DNA from 3 places in the Paenibacillus sp. BR1-192 genome. Region 1 is predicted to be linked to each of the others. Evidence: predicted binding sites of a transcription regulator. Region 1 holds the regulator's gene; each other region holds the start of a gene.

Region 1 (5,068 bases):
AGCACAATAATACATATAACAACGATATATGGTGAGGCATGTAATTGATCTGCTCAATTCGTACAAGTACGAGTATATCACATCTTATATACTTTTTCATGCTTGTCTGTGAAAATATTTAGAACAGTTTTACCAATTTATTTCTGTATACGCTTACATATTTATGTGCCAAAGAGGCATCCCTATGAGGGGACGCCTTTTCATTTGTTTTCTTATTGATTAGGAAGAATAATATCATTTCCGATGGCGTTTCCGTCTTGAAAACGATAGAATCTGTAGCCGCGCTGACCGTTGTTTTCATATTGCAGCTGCCAGGCATACTCGCCTTCATACATTCCCGGCAGCAATCGCTTGATGACCGCACCCGGCATTTCGTTACGGATCTGGTCCCGCATCACGGCCTCTGACATGCCCGTATTCAATAACACGGACTGAACGGCATCTGTCCCTTCAACAGGAACGTTATCGTCCGTAAACTTCACCCAGACCATGCGGTCTTGATTGTCTTTATCTTTCCCGCTGACCACCCAATAGTTATTGTCCTCGCCCCATACCGATTTATAGGTCTTGTCGGACGAGACCAATTGGCCATGCTGTTTCGCTGCAAGGATCGCCATTCTTTCTTCATTCCACGTATCTTTCATAACATAGGAATAATAGAGCTGTAGGCCAAGCAATAATAGCAGGACGCCGGACACACTCAGCAATATCCACTTCGTTTTTTTCTTCAAATCCGTCTTCCTCGCTCCCCTTGATTATTCCCTAGAGGGTTGTAAGACGCTCAAATGCACGCTGCGCTTCCCGGCGGATGCGTTCCTCGTCGAGAGTAAGGCTCGCGCCATTCTTCACCACCTGCTTGCCGTCAACCCATACATGCTCTACATCCTTCGCGCTGGCAGAGTAGATCGCGTGAGAAATATAGTCGGTCCGTGGAAGGAAATGCGCCTGATCCGTATTCAATGCGATCATATCGGCTTTCATCCCAACCGCGAGCATACCGATATCCTCAAGGAAAGCGGACTTGGCTCCGTATACCGTGCCCATTCGGAGCGCATCGGAGGCCGGAATGGCCGTCGGATCCCCGCTTACTCCTTTATGGATCAGGGCAGCCAGCCGCATCTCTTCGAACATATCCAGGTTATTGTTGCTAGCAGGTCCGTCGGTACCGAGCGACACCGTTACGCCGGCTTTCAGCAGCGCAGGTACGCGGGCGACTCCGCTGGCAAGCTTCAAATTGCTTCCGGGATTATGCGATACGGCTACTTGATGCTTGGCCAAGACTTCGATTTCCTCATCGGTCAGATGAACGGCATGCGCAAGGAGCGTAGGACGGGAGAACATGCCCAGCTTCTCCAAATGGGCAACGGGGCGAAGCCCGTAGTCCTTAACATTCTGAGCCACTTCCGTTTCCGTTTCGGACATATGGGTATGCAAAGGCAGGTTCAAGTCATGGGATGCTTGAACGAATTTTTCGATGAAATCCGGCGGGCAGGTATAAGGCGCGTGCGGCGAGATCATCGTCGTAATTCTGCCGCCAGCCTTGCCATGCCAATCCTTCGCGAATGCCACCGCCTCATCCAGCTTCTGCTGCTGTACCTCGGGCGGGCATAAACCGATTACGCCGCGCGTCAGGACGCCGCGCATTCCCGAGTCCTGGACAACCTTCGCGACCTGATCCATATGGTCATACATATCCACAAACGTCGTGGTTCCGCCTTTGATCATCTCCAGCACGGAGAGCGATGTGCCCCAATATACGTCGTCTGACGTGAATTTGGCTTCCATCGGCCACATTTTTTCCTGAAGCCATACCTGCAGCGCCAGATCGTCCCCATAGCCGCGAAGAAGCGACATGGCGGCATGTCCATGCGTGTTCACCAATCCGGGCAGGAAGAACAGATGGGTTCCGTCGATAATCTCTGTTCCCTCTTCCACGACGGGCTCCTCCTCGCCCAGGTACGTGATCCGGTCGTTCTCAACCACCAGGTATCCGCGAAGCACGGATTGGCCTTCCTCCAGTACTGCAAACGTTCCGTTCTTAACCATCCACTTCGTTGTTGTCATGTGCTGCATCCTCCTTGCCGTTATCCAAATAATAGGCCAAACTTTGCAAATCCGTTGTAAAATCAGCCGTATGAATCCGGATATGGGCTGGGGCTTTCAGGATGGTTGGCGCAAAGTTCAGAATCGCCTCGATCCCTGAGGCGATAAGCTGATTCGCGACGTTCTGCGCTTCGAAATCCGGAACGGTAATAATCCCGATTCGAATGCCGTGCTCATGAACCGTCTTCTCCAGCTCTTCCATCGGCTGTACGACCAAATTGTTAATTTTCATACCAACTTTGGGAGAATACGAATCGAAAATCGCCACAATCTTCATATTATCCTTCAGGAATGCATTGTAATTCGATAATGCATGTCCAAGATTACCGGCCCCGACCAGTGCGACATTGATCTTCTGGTCCAGCTTCAGAATCTGGCGAATCTTCTCGATCAGATAAGAAACATCATATCCGATCCCTTTCCGTCCAAAATCACCGAAATACGCCAGGTCCTTACGAATTTGAGCAGGATTGAGGTCCAGCTTCTGTCCCAGCTCCTGGGAGGAAACCGTGGAAACCTCCCTCTTCTGAAGCTCATTCAAATAGCGCAAGTATACAGGTAATCTGCGGACCACGGCTTCCGAAATTTTTTCCGATTTCATGCATGCTCCCCCTAATAATAGGTTAATAACTACATCTTTTTTGTTGATCGTGCTTGGTTTCACTTTATTCCGCTTGGTTTCCCGCGCTTGCCTCTTCCTGCAGCCATTCCGAAATTCGGGGAACGATCCCCTCTGTCGGCATATGCTCCATTTTCGGCCCCGGCAAGGAATATAAGAAATACTTCCCGTAATAGGATTCAATGACCCGGGTATCGTACACGATCACGATCCCTTTATCTTGTGCTGTTCGCACCAGACGCCCAAACCCCTGTTTGAAACGAATGACCGCTTGCGGAACCGAAAGCTTCATGAAGGGATTCTTCTTCTGCTGCTGCAGCAGTTCGCTCTTGGCCTCGACCAAGGGATGATTCGGCGGCTGGAACGGCAGCCGGACGATGGCAAGACAAGTCAGCGCCTCGCCCGGGATGTCTACCCCTTCCCAGAAGGAGCTGGTGCCCAGCAGCACGGAAGCGCTGCTGTCCTGAAATCTTCGGATTAACTTGGTACGGCTGGTTCCGTCCATACCTTGTCCCAATACCGTGATGTCGCTTGATGCCAGCGCTTCTTTCAACGGCTCGTGCACCTGGCGCAGCATCCGGTAGGAAGTGAACAGGACGAGCATGCGGCCATGCGTAGCGACGGCCGTATCGGCCAAAGACTTCACGAGCGTATTCACAAAGAGTGCATCCCCGACCGATCCCTTCACGCTCGGAAAATCGCGCGGCACGACAAGAAGGGCTTGTTCCCTGTAATTAAACGGGGACGGGAGCTGAACCGTGTTCAGGTTCCCCGCTTCAGCCGCTTCCTGAAGACCCAGGTTTTCGATCATGAACTGAAACGATTTGTCCACCGACAAGGTCGCCGATGTCAGAATCACGCTTTGTTTCTTGTCAAAAAACAATTCCTTCAGATGAGCGCTCACGTCGACGGGCACGGCATACAACTGCAGCGATTTGCTGCGGAAATTGCCGTTCGCCTCCATCCAGTATACCGTGCCCTCATCGTTCAGGGCCATGAAGGAGCGCAGGTCTTCGCGATGCGAGGCCAGGTCCTTAAATAGGCCCGATAGGTCGGTTAACAGGCTGTCCGCGCTGTAGTCATCCAAATCTTCCTTCATTTCGGCGATCAGCTTATCGCCCTTGCGCACGACATCGCCCAGCGTCAGATGAATTTGATGCTCCAGTTCGGCCATCGAATCCCAATCCTTCGGCTTCTTAAGCGGGGACAGGCGGAGCGAGAATTGGCCGGCATCTCCCGGAGAAGCGTCTCCGCGTTCCGGAAGCAGTCCGAACAATTGATCGCTGAGCCGATCCCAGTTCTCTTTTGCAGTAATGAGGTCCGGATACAAACGGTCGATGACGGAAGACCATTCGACTGCCTTCTCGTGCGGCGAAGCTTGCAGCAGCTGGCGCAGAGCCGGGAGCTGCCCGCTTCGGCTGTCTTTGTACATGCGGGTCAAGGTATGGACCACCGAAAAATACTTCATCTGCAAGCCAAGGTGCTTGCCGGCGACATCCTCAAGATGATGCGCTTCGTCGATGACGAGGCGCTCATAGCTTGGCAGCAGCTGATGATTCGCCTTCACGTCGGTGAACAGCTTCGAATGGTTCGTAATGACGACATCCGCGATGCCTGCTTCATGCTTGGCCCTGTGATAGTAGCATTTGCGGAACCAAGGACAGGCGCGTCCGAGGCAAGAATCCGAATCGCTGGAGATGGTCTCCCAGAAATCCCCTCCGCGTCCGCCAAGGTTTAGCTCTTCATCATCCCCGTTCTCCGTCTGGGTCAGCCAGACCAGCATCTGGGCCGCCGTGATTACGTCTTCCTTCGGGGAATGAAAATCTCTTCTATTTATTTTATGTTCAAATTTTCTCAAACACAAATAATGTCCCCTGCCCTTGAAAATGGCCGCCTTAAAAGGAAAAGGAACAACCTGGGTGAGCAGGGGAATATCCCGGTCACGCAGCTGTTCTTGAAGGTTGATCGTATGCGTGCTCACCATAACCTTCTGTTCCTGCTTCACGCTTTGATAGATCGACGGCAGCAAATATCCAAGGGATTTGCCGGTTCCCGTGCCCGCTTCGATCAATAGATGTTTATTGTCATCCAGCGCCTGCATCACTTCCTGGAACATCATGTCCTGGGCATCCCTGCTCTCGTAATGAGGCAGCGTTTCCTTCAGGCGTTCACGAACATCGTTCATGTATTGCTCGAAGCTTACATCGGCCAAGGGGTTGGGCTCCGTCTCATCCCTGACAGGTGCTATATCGTTCCAATCATCCACCGCCAAGGCAAACTGGCGGTAGTACGTATGGGTGTCTCCCACTTGTACGGCTCGGTGCTCCCTGTCGGAACGAATGCCGT
Region 2 (5,068 bases), 170 kb from region 1:
GCGCAGCCTCCACTTCTCTTGTTCGATTCCTATCCAAGCAATAAGCTCTCTATAATCCGGCAGCCGAGGGGGAACCGATCTCCCCCTCGATTACTTGCTGCCGACCGGTCTTGCGTCCTGGAACAGCGTATTGCGCAGCTTATCGTCGTTCAGCACTTTCTTCCACGGATCTTCCACTTGCTGCAGGGCCAGCTCAATTCTTTCCACCAGCTCCTTACGCTGTTTAGCATCATCAAGGACCGCCGCACGGATTTGTTCCAGTCCCAGACGCTCTACCCATTCCGACGTTCTCTCGAGGTACTTGCCGGTTTCACGGTAGTACTGCATCAAGGCGCCGCAGATCTCGATCAATTCCTCGTCCGTCTTCACCTTACAGAACGAATCGGCCAGGCGCGCCTTCGTTCCGCCGTTGCCTCCGACGAATATCTCCCATCCGCCGTCATTGCCGACGATCCCGATGTCCTTCGTGCACGATTCGGCACAATTTCGCGGACATCCGTTGACCGCCATTTTAAACTTCGCCGGAAAATCCAGCCGCTCGAATTTCTCCTCGAGGAATGCACCCATGCCCATCGAATCCTGCGTGCCGAAGCGGCAGAATTGGGAGCCTACGCAGGTCTTGACGGTCCGCAGCGATTTGGCATAAGCATAACCGGACGGCATATCCAGCTCTTCCCATACGCTTGGCAGATCTTCCTTCTTCACGCCGATCAGATCCAGTCGCTGTCCGCCGGTTACCTTAACGACCTTAACATTGTACTTAAGCGATACGTCCGCAATTTTCTTCAAATCCTCCGGCGTGGTAACGCCGCCGTACATTCTTGGCACTACCGTGTAAGTGCCGTCTTTCTGAATGTTGGCGTTCATCCGCTCGTTGACGAAGCGGGACTCCCTCTCCTCCTGATGGGTCACCGGATTCAGCATCGCCAGATAATAATGGATGGCGGGACGGCATTTCGAGCAGCCCTCAGGGTTGCTGAAGTTCAGAACATGCATGACTTCCTTCGTCGTAGTCAGCCCCTTGGCGCTGATTTCGGCGACGATTTCGTCCCGGTCGAGCGTGGTGCACGGACATATGCCTTGTTTGCCTGCCGTCTTAAAGCCGTCGCCCAGTACGCTCTGAAGGATTTGCTCCACGACTGGCTTGCAGCCTCCGCAAGAACGGGTCGCTCCCGTGCAAGCTTTGATTTCGTCCACCGTCGTGAGGCCTTGAAGCGTCACGGCATCCACAATGGCCTTTTTGGTTACGCCGTTGCAGCCGCAGACGATTTCATCGTCGGGCATCTTATCCAGCGAGAAGGCCTTGCCGGTTCCTTTCCCTGCACATTCGGTGCCCATGATCGAATGATAGATCTCCTCGGTCATGGCCGTCTTTTTGCGTATCATGGATTGAAGGCTGGCCGAATCGCTGACATCCCCGAACAATATCGCGCCGACGATGATATTGTCGCGCAGCAGGATTTTCTTATAAGTCTTGCGCCAATCGTCCTTTGCCACGATCACCGAGTGCTCAGCCTGCTCCATGAATTCTCCTGCGGAGAATACATCAACGCCGCTGATTTTCAGTTTCGTCGATACGATGCTGCCCTCGTAAGGCTGGCCGTCCACGCCGCAGAGATGCTTGGCAAGAACCTGTCCCTGCTCGAACAACGGCGCAACCAGGCCGTAGCATGCCCCCCGATGCTCGCAGCATTCGCCGACCGCATACACATCCGGCCAGGAGGTCTGAAGATAATCGTTGACTACGATTCCCCGGTTCACTTCGATACCGCTCGCTTGGGCGGCAGCAACGTTCGCTCTGATCCCCACGGCCATGACCACGAGTTCCGCTTCAAGCTCATCCCCACCTTTGAACCGCAGCCCCGTGACCCTCTCATCGCCCATGATTTCCGTGGTTTGTTTGCCTAATAAGAACCGGATGCCCTGCCGCTCCAGCTCCCTTTGCAGCATCCCCGATGCCATGGAATCCAGCTGGCTCTCCATCAAATCCTGCATGAGATGAACCACCGTCACCTCCATGCCCAGGCTGACCAATCCCTTAGCGGCTTCCAGACCCAGCAGCCCTCCGCCGATGACGGCCGCTTTCTTGTATGCCTTGGCGGCTTGAAGCATCTGCGTGCAGTCGGCGATGTTTCGAAATCCGATAACTCCCTCTTTATCACTGCCCGGTACAGGCAATATAAAAGGTTTCGAACCTGTAGCTATAATCACTTTGTCATAAGGAACCGTCAATCCGTTATCGGCCGTCACTACCTTACGCTCCCCGTCGATGGCGGTGACGGTCACACCCGTATGCAGGGTGATCTGATTGTCCTCGTACCATTTCCAGTCATTCAATACAATGTCGTCCAAGGTTTTGCTGCCTTCCAGCACATAGGACAGCATAATGCGATTGTAGTTCGGGTGAGGCTCCTGTCCAATGACGGTGATGTCAAATTTCCCACCCAATTTAATGATTTGCTCGACCGTGCTTATGCCTGCAATACCGTTGCCAATGACAACCAACTTATCTCTCTTTATATTGGACATCGTTTGATTCCTCCCCAACACGTGATCTTGTGCTCGTGTATTCCACTGCTTACAAGTAAATTATATCGTGTAAAGGCATATATTTTTGTGATTTATTTCACATTGATCTTTAAAATTTAAATAAAAATACCAAATAACCCTGTCCGATTGGAACAAGGTTATCCTAAAAAGCCGCATGCTATATGATTTCGGCTTCCATATAGGCTCGTTCGCCGCCGGGCACTTTTAAATAGGGACGAATTCCGGCAAATCCCCCCGCATCCAGGTTCACCCCGGTCATCCAATTCCCCTCCAAAAGGCCTCCTTCCGACTGCATGATGACGGCAGGCGCCTCGATATGCTCCTGGTACAGTACGATGCCGGCCTGAATGGTCTTATAGGCTTTTCCTTGCTGCACCAAAGGTAAGGCACTAATATACGTAGGCACAAAATAATGGGCGATCACGTCCAGCTCCTCCCCGTCGAAGAACGCTTCGCTGCCGAGGAAGGGATGCAGCATCACGATTTTCTCGTAGAGCGACCAGATGATCATATGCAGGAATCTTCCCATCCGTCCCTTATTTTGCTCGGAAGACGAATTCAATGTTTCGGTTTCATAACCAATGAACTTCCATCCGCCGGGAGCCTTGACCCACTTCTGGAACATGTCGACCCGAGCTGTGCCGTCTTGGCTAAGGGATGCTACAGCGTCTGGGCTTGTTCCACACACGGCCGACCATAGTGATTCCGGTACATACTGGCTCAGCACCCGCTTGGTTTTCTCAAATATATGAAGCACTTGTAATGAAGCGTTTTCAAGCTCTGAGATGTCCTCTTGTCCATAATGGAACCGGGAGATATTCGTTCGCTTGATCATGGGCTCGCCTCCTTGATATGCCGCCTGGATTATTACATCATATAGAAGGTGCGTCAGCTTGGTGCATGTCCGGATATTTTTGCAGGACGAAACGAAAAATCAGCATTTTGGTTAGAAAAAAAACCCTGAAATGAGGATATCTCATGCCAGGGTTTAATCGTCAACGGGAGTCTTAAGATGACTCATCTGTCGACCCATTGTTCTGCCCAGGATGAAATTTGCTCCATCACCGGACGCAGTGCTTTGCCTTTTTCAGTCAGTTCATATTCAATACGTACCGGAGTTTCCGGATAGACATGACGAATCAGTATGCCTTCGCATTCCAAATCCTTCATCCGCTCGGAGAGCATTTTATCGCTCATGGACGGAATCAAATTCGAAATATCCTTAAAGCGCTTAGGCCCGCTCATCAGCGTTTGAATAATCAAGCCATTCCACCGTTTGCCCAGAAAAGAAAAGGCCGATTCGAAACGGGGACACATCGTAACATTTGTAACTTCCATATCCCTTCACCTCTTTACGAAGTCACCTTGTTTATAGAAACTCATAAGCTTACCCAAAAATCTAGAAAACTTACGAATTGTAAGTATGTTTCATTTTAGCATATTTTCGAGAAGCTGAAAACCTCCTAGCCCCTTTTTCCCAGAAAATCAGCGCTTATCCCCCTAATATCCGAGCCAAAATATCCAAATCGTCCTCAATCAAAGTGGATAATTTCCTATTATACAGCACCGCCGCTGGATGGAACAGAGGGAATATCTTATAGGTCTCCGGTGAAAAAACATAGCCTGCTCCGGGATTTTCCGGATCTGCCGCTTGCTGAACCGGGCCCTCCATCAGCTTGCCGTGCAGCGACGTCACCGTTTCATGGCTTCCGATTAACCGGTGCAGCGCCGTATTTCCCATCGGTGCCAGGATGTCCGGGCGGACCCATCGGATCTCTTCATCAAGCAAAGGCGCATGCGCCAAAATTTCCGCCTTGGTCGGCGTGCGATTCGATCGGCTGATGACATTCTCGCCCGAAGGCCTCACGAGCACTTTATCTTTGTAGGGCCTGCTTCGCATGGCACTGGTAATATATACCTGGTCCCGCGTCAGTTTCAGACGTTCCAGGTACGCGTTCATCTCTTGTCCGGCCTGCCCTACGAAAGGTTTGCCTTCCAAAACTTCATGAGCTCCGGGCGCTTCCCCGATGAACATGATTTTCGCAAAGCGGACTCCCCTTCCGAGCAGGAAGCCCTCAACGGGTTGATGGACGAGCCTGGCCCGGCATATGGCGATGATTGCGGGATCTACAGGTGCGCTTTGTACTTCGTTCATGTGTACAGCCCCCCTCTCCTATATCATACAATACCCCATATTCACGTATATTCTATCCCCAGTCGGCAAAAACATTTCGAAAAAGCAGCCCCAACATACCAAAAAAACGAGCCGAACAAGGACTGTACCTTGAACGGCTCGTTCGTTGATGATTAAGATAATGCGCTGTTTATAGCTTAGACTAAAACGGGAAGCGCGCGAACCGGCTGACTGTTGCCGAACGTTTGCTTGCCTGCCGTGGAATGAGCCCAGTTAATCGCATTGGAGATCACTTTCAGCACTTCGGGGTTGTAGTAGGTTGGATAGGTCTCATGCCCTGGACGGAAGTAAAAAATGTTCCCATGCCCGCGTTTGAATGTGCAT
Region 3 (5,068 bases), 170 kb from region 1:
CCATTTATAATGGAATTTAGTATCATCCTTCTGTCCCTTTCCTGTTTAGAAACGTCCATAGAAGGCGTTGCGGTATACTTCTGCCAGCTCCGTCACCAGCGGCAGCTTCGGATTGCTGGTCGTGCACTGATCTTCGAAAGCCCGGTCCGCCAAATGCTCGACGTTTCTCTCGAAGTCCTGTGGATCGATGCCCAGCTGCTGGAACGATTCCTCGATGCCGAGCTTGCTGTTCAGCTCGCGGATGGCGGCGATCAGGCTGTTTACGCCCTCCTCCGTCGTTCTTGCCGGCAGTCCAAGAATCCGTGCGATCTCGGCATATCTTTCATCGGCCACGAAGTGGGTGTACTTCGGCCATGCCGCGAATTTCGTCGGCTTCTTGGCATTGTAGCGAATGACGTGCGGCATCAGTATGGCATTGGTCCGTCCGTGCGCCGTATGGTACTGTCCGCCCCATTTATGCGCCAGACTATGGTTGATGCCCAGGAACGCGTTCGCAAAGGCCATGCCTGCAAGCGTCGAAGCATTATGCATTTTCTCGCGGGCGAGTTTGTCGCCGGTCAGCGCCGATTGCTCAAGATACTGGAACACCAGCTGTATGGCTTTGATGGCAAGCCCATCCGTGTAATCGCTGGCCATCACCGATACGTAGGCTTCAATCGCATGCGTCAGGACGTCCATGCCGGTATCGGCCACCGCCGTTTTAGGCAAGGTGTACACGAATTCCGGATCGATGATCGCCACGTCCGGCGTCAGCTCATAGTCTGCCAGCGGGTATTTGGTATTTCCCTGCACTTTGTCCGTGATGACGGCAAACGAAGTTACTTCCGAGCCCGTTCCCGACGTTGTCGGAATGGCTACGAATTTCGCCTTTCGTCCCAGCTTCGGATATTTATAGACCCGTTTTCGGATATCCATGAATTTTTGCTTCAGGTTGTTGAAATCCGTATCCGGATATTCATAGAACAGCCACATCGCTTTTGCGGCATCCATAGGCGATCCGCCGCCGAGGGCGATGATGCAGTCCGGCTGAAACCGTTCCAGCATCTCCGTACCCCGTTCTACGGTCGTTGTCGATGGATCCGGCTCGACTTCCGAGAACACCTCGATGGCTACCGGCAGTCTGCGCTGACGCAGGTAATGCTCTACCCGCTCCACATATCCCAGCTTCACCATCATGGGGTCGGTTACGATCGCGACGCGGGTGATGTCAGGCATTTTGGCGAGATACTGCGTCGAGCCTTTTTCAAAGTAAATTTTGTCCGGCACTTTAAACCACTGCATATTCACGGTTCTGCGGTTCACCCTTTTCACGTTGATGAGATTGACGGCCGTCACGTTCGACGACGTGGAATTCCGGCCATACGAACCGCAGCCGAGCGTCAGCGATGGCAGGTTCGTGTTGTAGATATCCCCGATGCCGCCTTGCGAGGAAGGCTGGTTGACCAGGATGCGGCAGGTCTTCATACGATCCGAAAATTTCAGGATGACGTCCTCATTGTGCGAGTGGATGACCGATGAGTGGCCCATGCCGCCAAAAGCTACCATCTCTTCGGCGCGCGCGATGCCCTCTTCCGCATCTTTCACTTTATAGCAGGCCAGCACCGGGCTCAGCTTCTCGGCGGACAACGGATAAGCAGGACCGACTCCCTCCAGCTCGGCGACCAGGATCTTGGTGCTTTCCGGTACCTCAAAGCCGCAAGCCTCGGCAATCTTGGCTGCCGGCTGTCCGACGATGGTAGGATTGACGGCGCATTTATCCGCTACCATGGCATGCGCAGTCAGCTTCGCCAGCTCTTCCTTGTTCACGAAATAACAGCCGCTGGCGATCATTTTTTTCTTCACGGTATGATAGATCGGCTCCTCTATAATGACGGCTTGCTCGGATGCGCAGATCATGCCGTTATCAAACGTCTTGGATAGAATCAAGTCGTTCACCGCTTGATCGAGGTCCGCGCTCTTCTCGATGAAGCACGGCACGTTGCCGGGACCTACGCCGAGGGCTGGCTTGCCGCAGCTGTATGCTGCTTTGACCATCGCCGATCCCCCCGTAGCCAGAATGCAGGCAACGTCAGGATGGTTCATGAGCGTATTGGTTTTATCCATGGAAGGAGCCTCGATCCACTGGATGCAGTCGGCCGGAGCGCCTTGTTTCACGGCGGCGTCCCGCAGGATGAGCGCGGCTTCCCTGCTGCATGCCTGCGCGGATGGATGGAAGCCGAAGATGATCGGGTTTCTTGTTTTGATGGAGATCAGCGCCTTGAATATGGTGGTCGAGGTCGGATTGGTTACCGGTGTGATCCCCATGATGATCCCGATCGGCTCCGCAATTTTTTGGAAGCTGTCATAGGCATTGTCTTCGATGATACCTACCGTTTTGTCGTACTTGATGCTGTTGTGGATATACTCCGTGGCAAACAGGTTTTTGATGATTTTGTCTTCATACACGCCGCGGCCCGTTTCTTCAACCGCCATTTTCGCCAGCTGCATGTGCTTCTCAAGTCCGGCCATGGCCATGGCCTGCACAATTCCGTCGACTTGCTCCTGATCGAGTTTCATAAACTTTTCTTTTGCCCGATTCGCCTTGTCGATCAGACCTTGAATGTACTCTGCTGCCGTTTGTCCCTTCACTTCAACCGTTGTTCCTTTGCTCACAGCCATATCTCTCATCCTCCCATGGTTCATGTTCTTTTTTGTCTACGCTTTGATCGTAACACAGACGCTCCTTAAATCATGTGAAATATTTCACAATATTAAAATTTATCTTTTCTGTGTGATTTATACCTGTCTTTTCCCTCTTTCAAGTGAAAGAGATCACAATGTTTGAAAATTCGCCATGATTTCCCTCTTGTTCCGCCCCACAAGTGAATGTTTTCACGTTATAATGTATTTAAAGATTAAACAGATCAAATTTTAGGATGTTAGGGGATACCACCATGAAAACTGTAGACCATGTAATGGAAATCGAAAACTTAGGGAACACGCAGTGCTTCTCGGAACAAAACCGCAACCGTCTGCTGGTCACCATGAAGGAAAGGGTACTCCCTGAAGGATCGCATTTGTTCTGGGAAGGCGACTTCGCCGACAAGCTGTACTTCGTTAAACAAGGAAGAATTAAATTAACCAAATCGACGGATGAAGGCAAAGAGCTTATTCTATATATGTACCATCCAGGAGACATGGTCGGGCAAGCCGATCCATTCTTCAGCAACAACCACAGTTTTTCGGCAGAGGTGCTTGAGGACAGCGTAGTCGGGGTCATCGAGCACAAGGACCTTGAGCTATTGATCTGCCAGCATTGCGACTTCGCGATTGATTTCATGAAGTGGATGGGTATACACCACCGCATCACGCAGACCAAATTCCGTGATCTCATGATGTACGGCAAGCCCGGCGCATTAACGTCGACGCTGATTCGTCTGGGCAATACCTACGGGCAGCATCAAGAGGATGGCAGCATTCTCATCAACAAAAAGATCACCCACACCGATCTTTCGAACATGATCGGGGCCACCCGTGAAAGCGTGAACCGGATGCTGAGCGATCTTCGCAAAAAGGACGCCATCGAATATGCCGGCGGCATGATTGTTATCAAAGATCTGCCGATGCTGCAGGAAATATGCCACTGCGAGCTGTGTCCGAACGAAATCTGCCGGATTTGATCCGCCTAAAGCCCCTTCGGTGCATAATATATGGGCATCTGCTTACAATAAGCCTTGTCTTTCCAATCCAAATCAAAGGGAGTGCTCAGCATGCGTGAAGGTTTGATTCCTGCAGTTCTTGGAACCGTGGTTTCTGCTTCGGGTGCCGCTCTGCTTTGCAGCAGGTATAAATTCGCTGCAACCGGTATTCTAGGCTTCGGACTGGCTCATATGGTGCTTGGTGCGATCGACCTGGTGGAACATCGGTAAACGATTTGGAAGGCAAGATTCTCACGGCTGTCCTTTCAGTTCAATGACTGAGGAGGACAGCTTATTTATGCTGTTGCCCTCCTGCTCCCTTCAGCGATGACATATCCAAAAAAAGCGGATTTCCCAAAAGAACATTACATCTGACGGGGAGCCCACTATTTCTGTTTGGGGACGTTCCGTGTGCGCATCGTTCCTCCCATTGCCTTTGTCCCAAATTTCTTGGAATGGTTGTGTCTTTACAAAAAAAGAAACCGTTGCTTGGCGAATGGACGAATGACAGACCATTAACCAAGAACGGTTTCTTTGTTTATTCACCAGGTTGGACTTTCTCTGACAATGAACTAGGAGGATGGAATTCCTCCGTTTCACCGCCTATCACAGCTTACTTTTGCTTGTTCCCTTTTCCCGAAGAGATAAACCAGTAAGCCATGCCTACAAACAACCCGCCGCCAATGATATTCCCCAGCGTGACCGGCACCATGTTGCTTATCCAGCCGCCGATGGATACCGTCTCGGGATGTCCCGGCAATATCGTCGCCAGCGTCAGAAGCGACATGTTCGCTACGCTATGCTCATACCCTGTCGCAATGAAGGCAAACAGGCACCACCATATTAAAATCAGTTTCGTGGTTTCTCCTTTGGCCCGAATCCCCATCCACAGGGCCAGACATACAAGCCAGTTACATAATATGCCTCTAAAAAACAGCTCCATGAACGGATCGTTCATTTTCTTGGCCGCAGCCGTGAAGATGAGATGATCGGGCGGCAGCCCTTTGAACAGGCCGGAAGCGTAAACCAGATAGCTGAGCAGGATCGCTCCCGCCAAATTGCCGATAAACACAAGGCCCCAGTTTTTCAGCGTGTCCCCCATCGTCGTTCGTTTGGATAACGTGCTTATCGTAAAAAACATATGATTTCCGGTGAACAGCTCTGAACCGGCAAACACAACCAACGTGAGCGCAATCCCGAATGCGGCTCCCATGACGAGGGACTGGAAAGGCGAACCGGCGGCTGCCAGCGGCGCGCCCAGCTTAAAGATTAATACGATCCCAATGCCGACATAAGCGCCGGCTAGCATGGCCGACACCATGTAACGCAGCAAGTTGTTGTTCATCTGCTCTTTTTTCGCAACCGCGGCATTGACGACGGCTTCCACATCA

Evidence for each region. The regulator Rex, encoded in region 1, represses fermentation and respiration genes when NADH is low (regulators of the CRP and FNR family bind a similar motif). The targets are predictions, from matches to a motif close to TTGTGAAATATTTCACAA.
Region 2: nirB (nitrite reductase large subunit NirB) is a predicted target of Rex. The motif match lies at 2,615-2,632, and genes of this name have one in related genera.
Region 3: adhE (bifunctional acetaldehyde-CoA/alcohol dehydrogenase) is a predicted target of Rex. The motif match lies at 2,731-2,748, and genes of this name have one in related genera.

What each region holds. Positions count from the first base shown of each region.
Region 1 is NZ_CP120718.1:2,745,560-2,750,627, reverse strand. It holds gene P0X86_RS12255 (cell wall elongation regulator TseB-like domain-containing protein) at 213-731, opposite strand; gene P0X86_RS12250 (amidohydrolase) at 763-2,064, opposite strand; gene P0X86_RS12245 (redox-sensing transcriptional repressor Rex) at 2,039-2,704, opposite strand; gene dinG (ATP-dependent DNA helicase DinG) at 2,769-5,068, opposite strand, start outside.
Region 2 is NZ_CP120718.1:2,573,413-2,578,480, reverse strand. It holds gene nirB (nitrite reductase large subunit NirB) at 91-2,529, opposite strand; gene P0X86_RS11320 (hypothetical protein) at 2,708-3,385, opposite strand; gene P0X86_RS11315 (winged helix-turn-helix transcriptional regulator) at 3,568-3,888, opposite strand; gene P0X86_RS11310 (uracil-DNA glycosylase) at 4,043-4,705, opposite strand; gene P0X86_RS11305 (ThuA domain-containing protein) at 4,882-5,068, opposite strand, start outside.
Region 3 is NZ_CP120718.1:2,578,860-2,583,927, reverse strand. It holds gene adhE (bifunctional acetaldehyde-CoA/alcohol dehydrogenase) at 46-2,658, opposite strand; gene P0X86_RS11345 (Crp/Fnr family transcriptional regulator) at 2,934-3,659, shown strand; gene P0X86_RS11340 (hypothetical protein) at 3,750-3,908, shown strand; gene P0X86_RS11335 (formate/nitrite transporter family protein) at 4,291-5,068, opposite strand, start outside.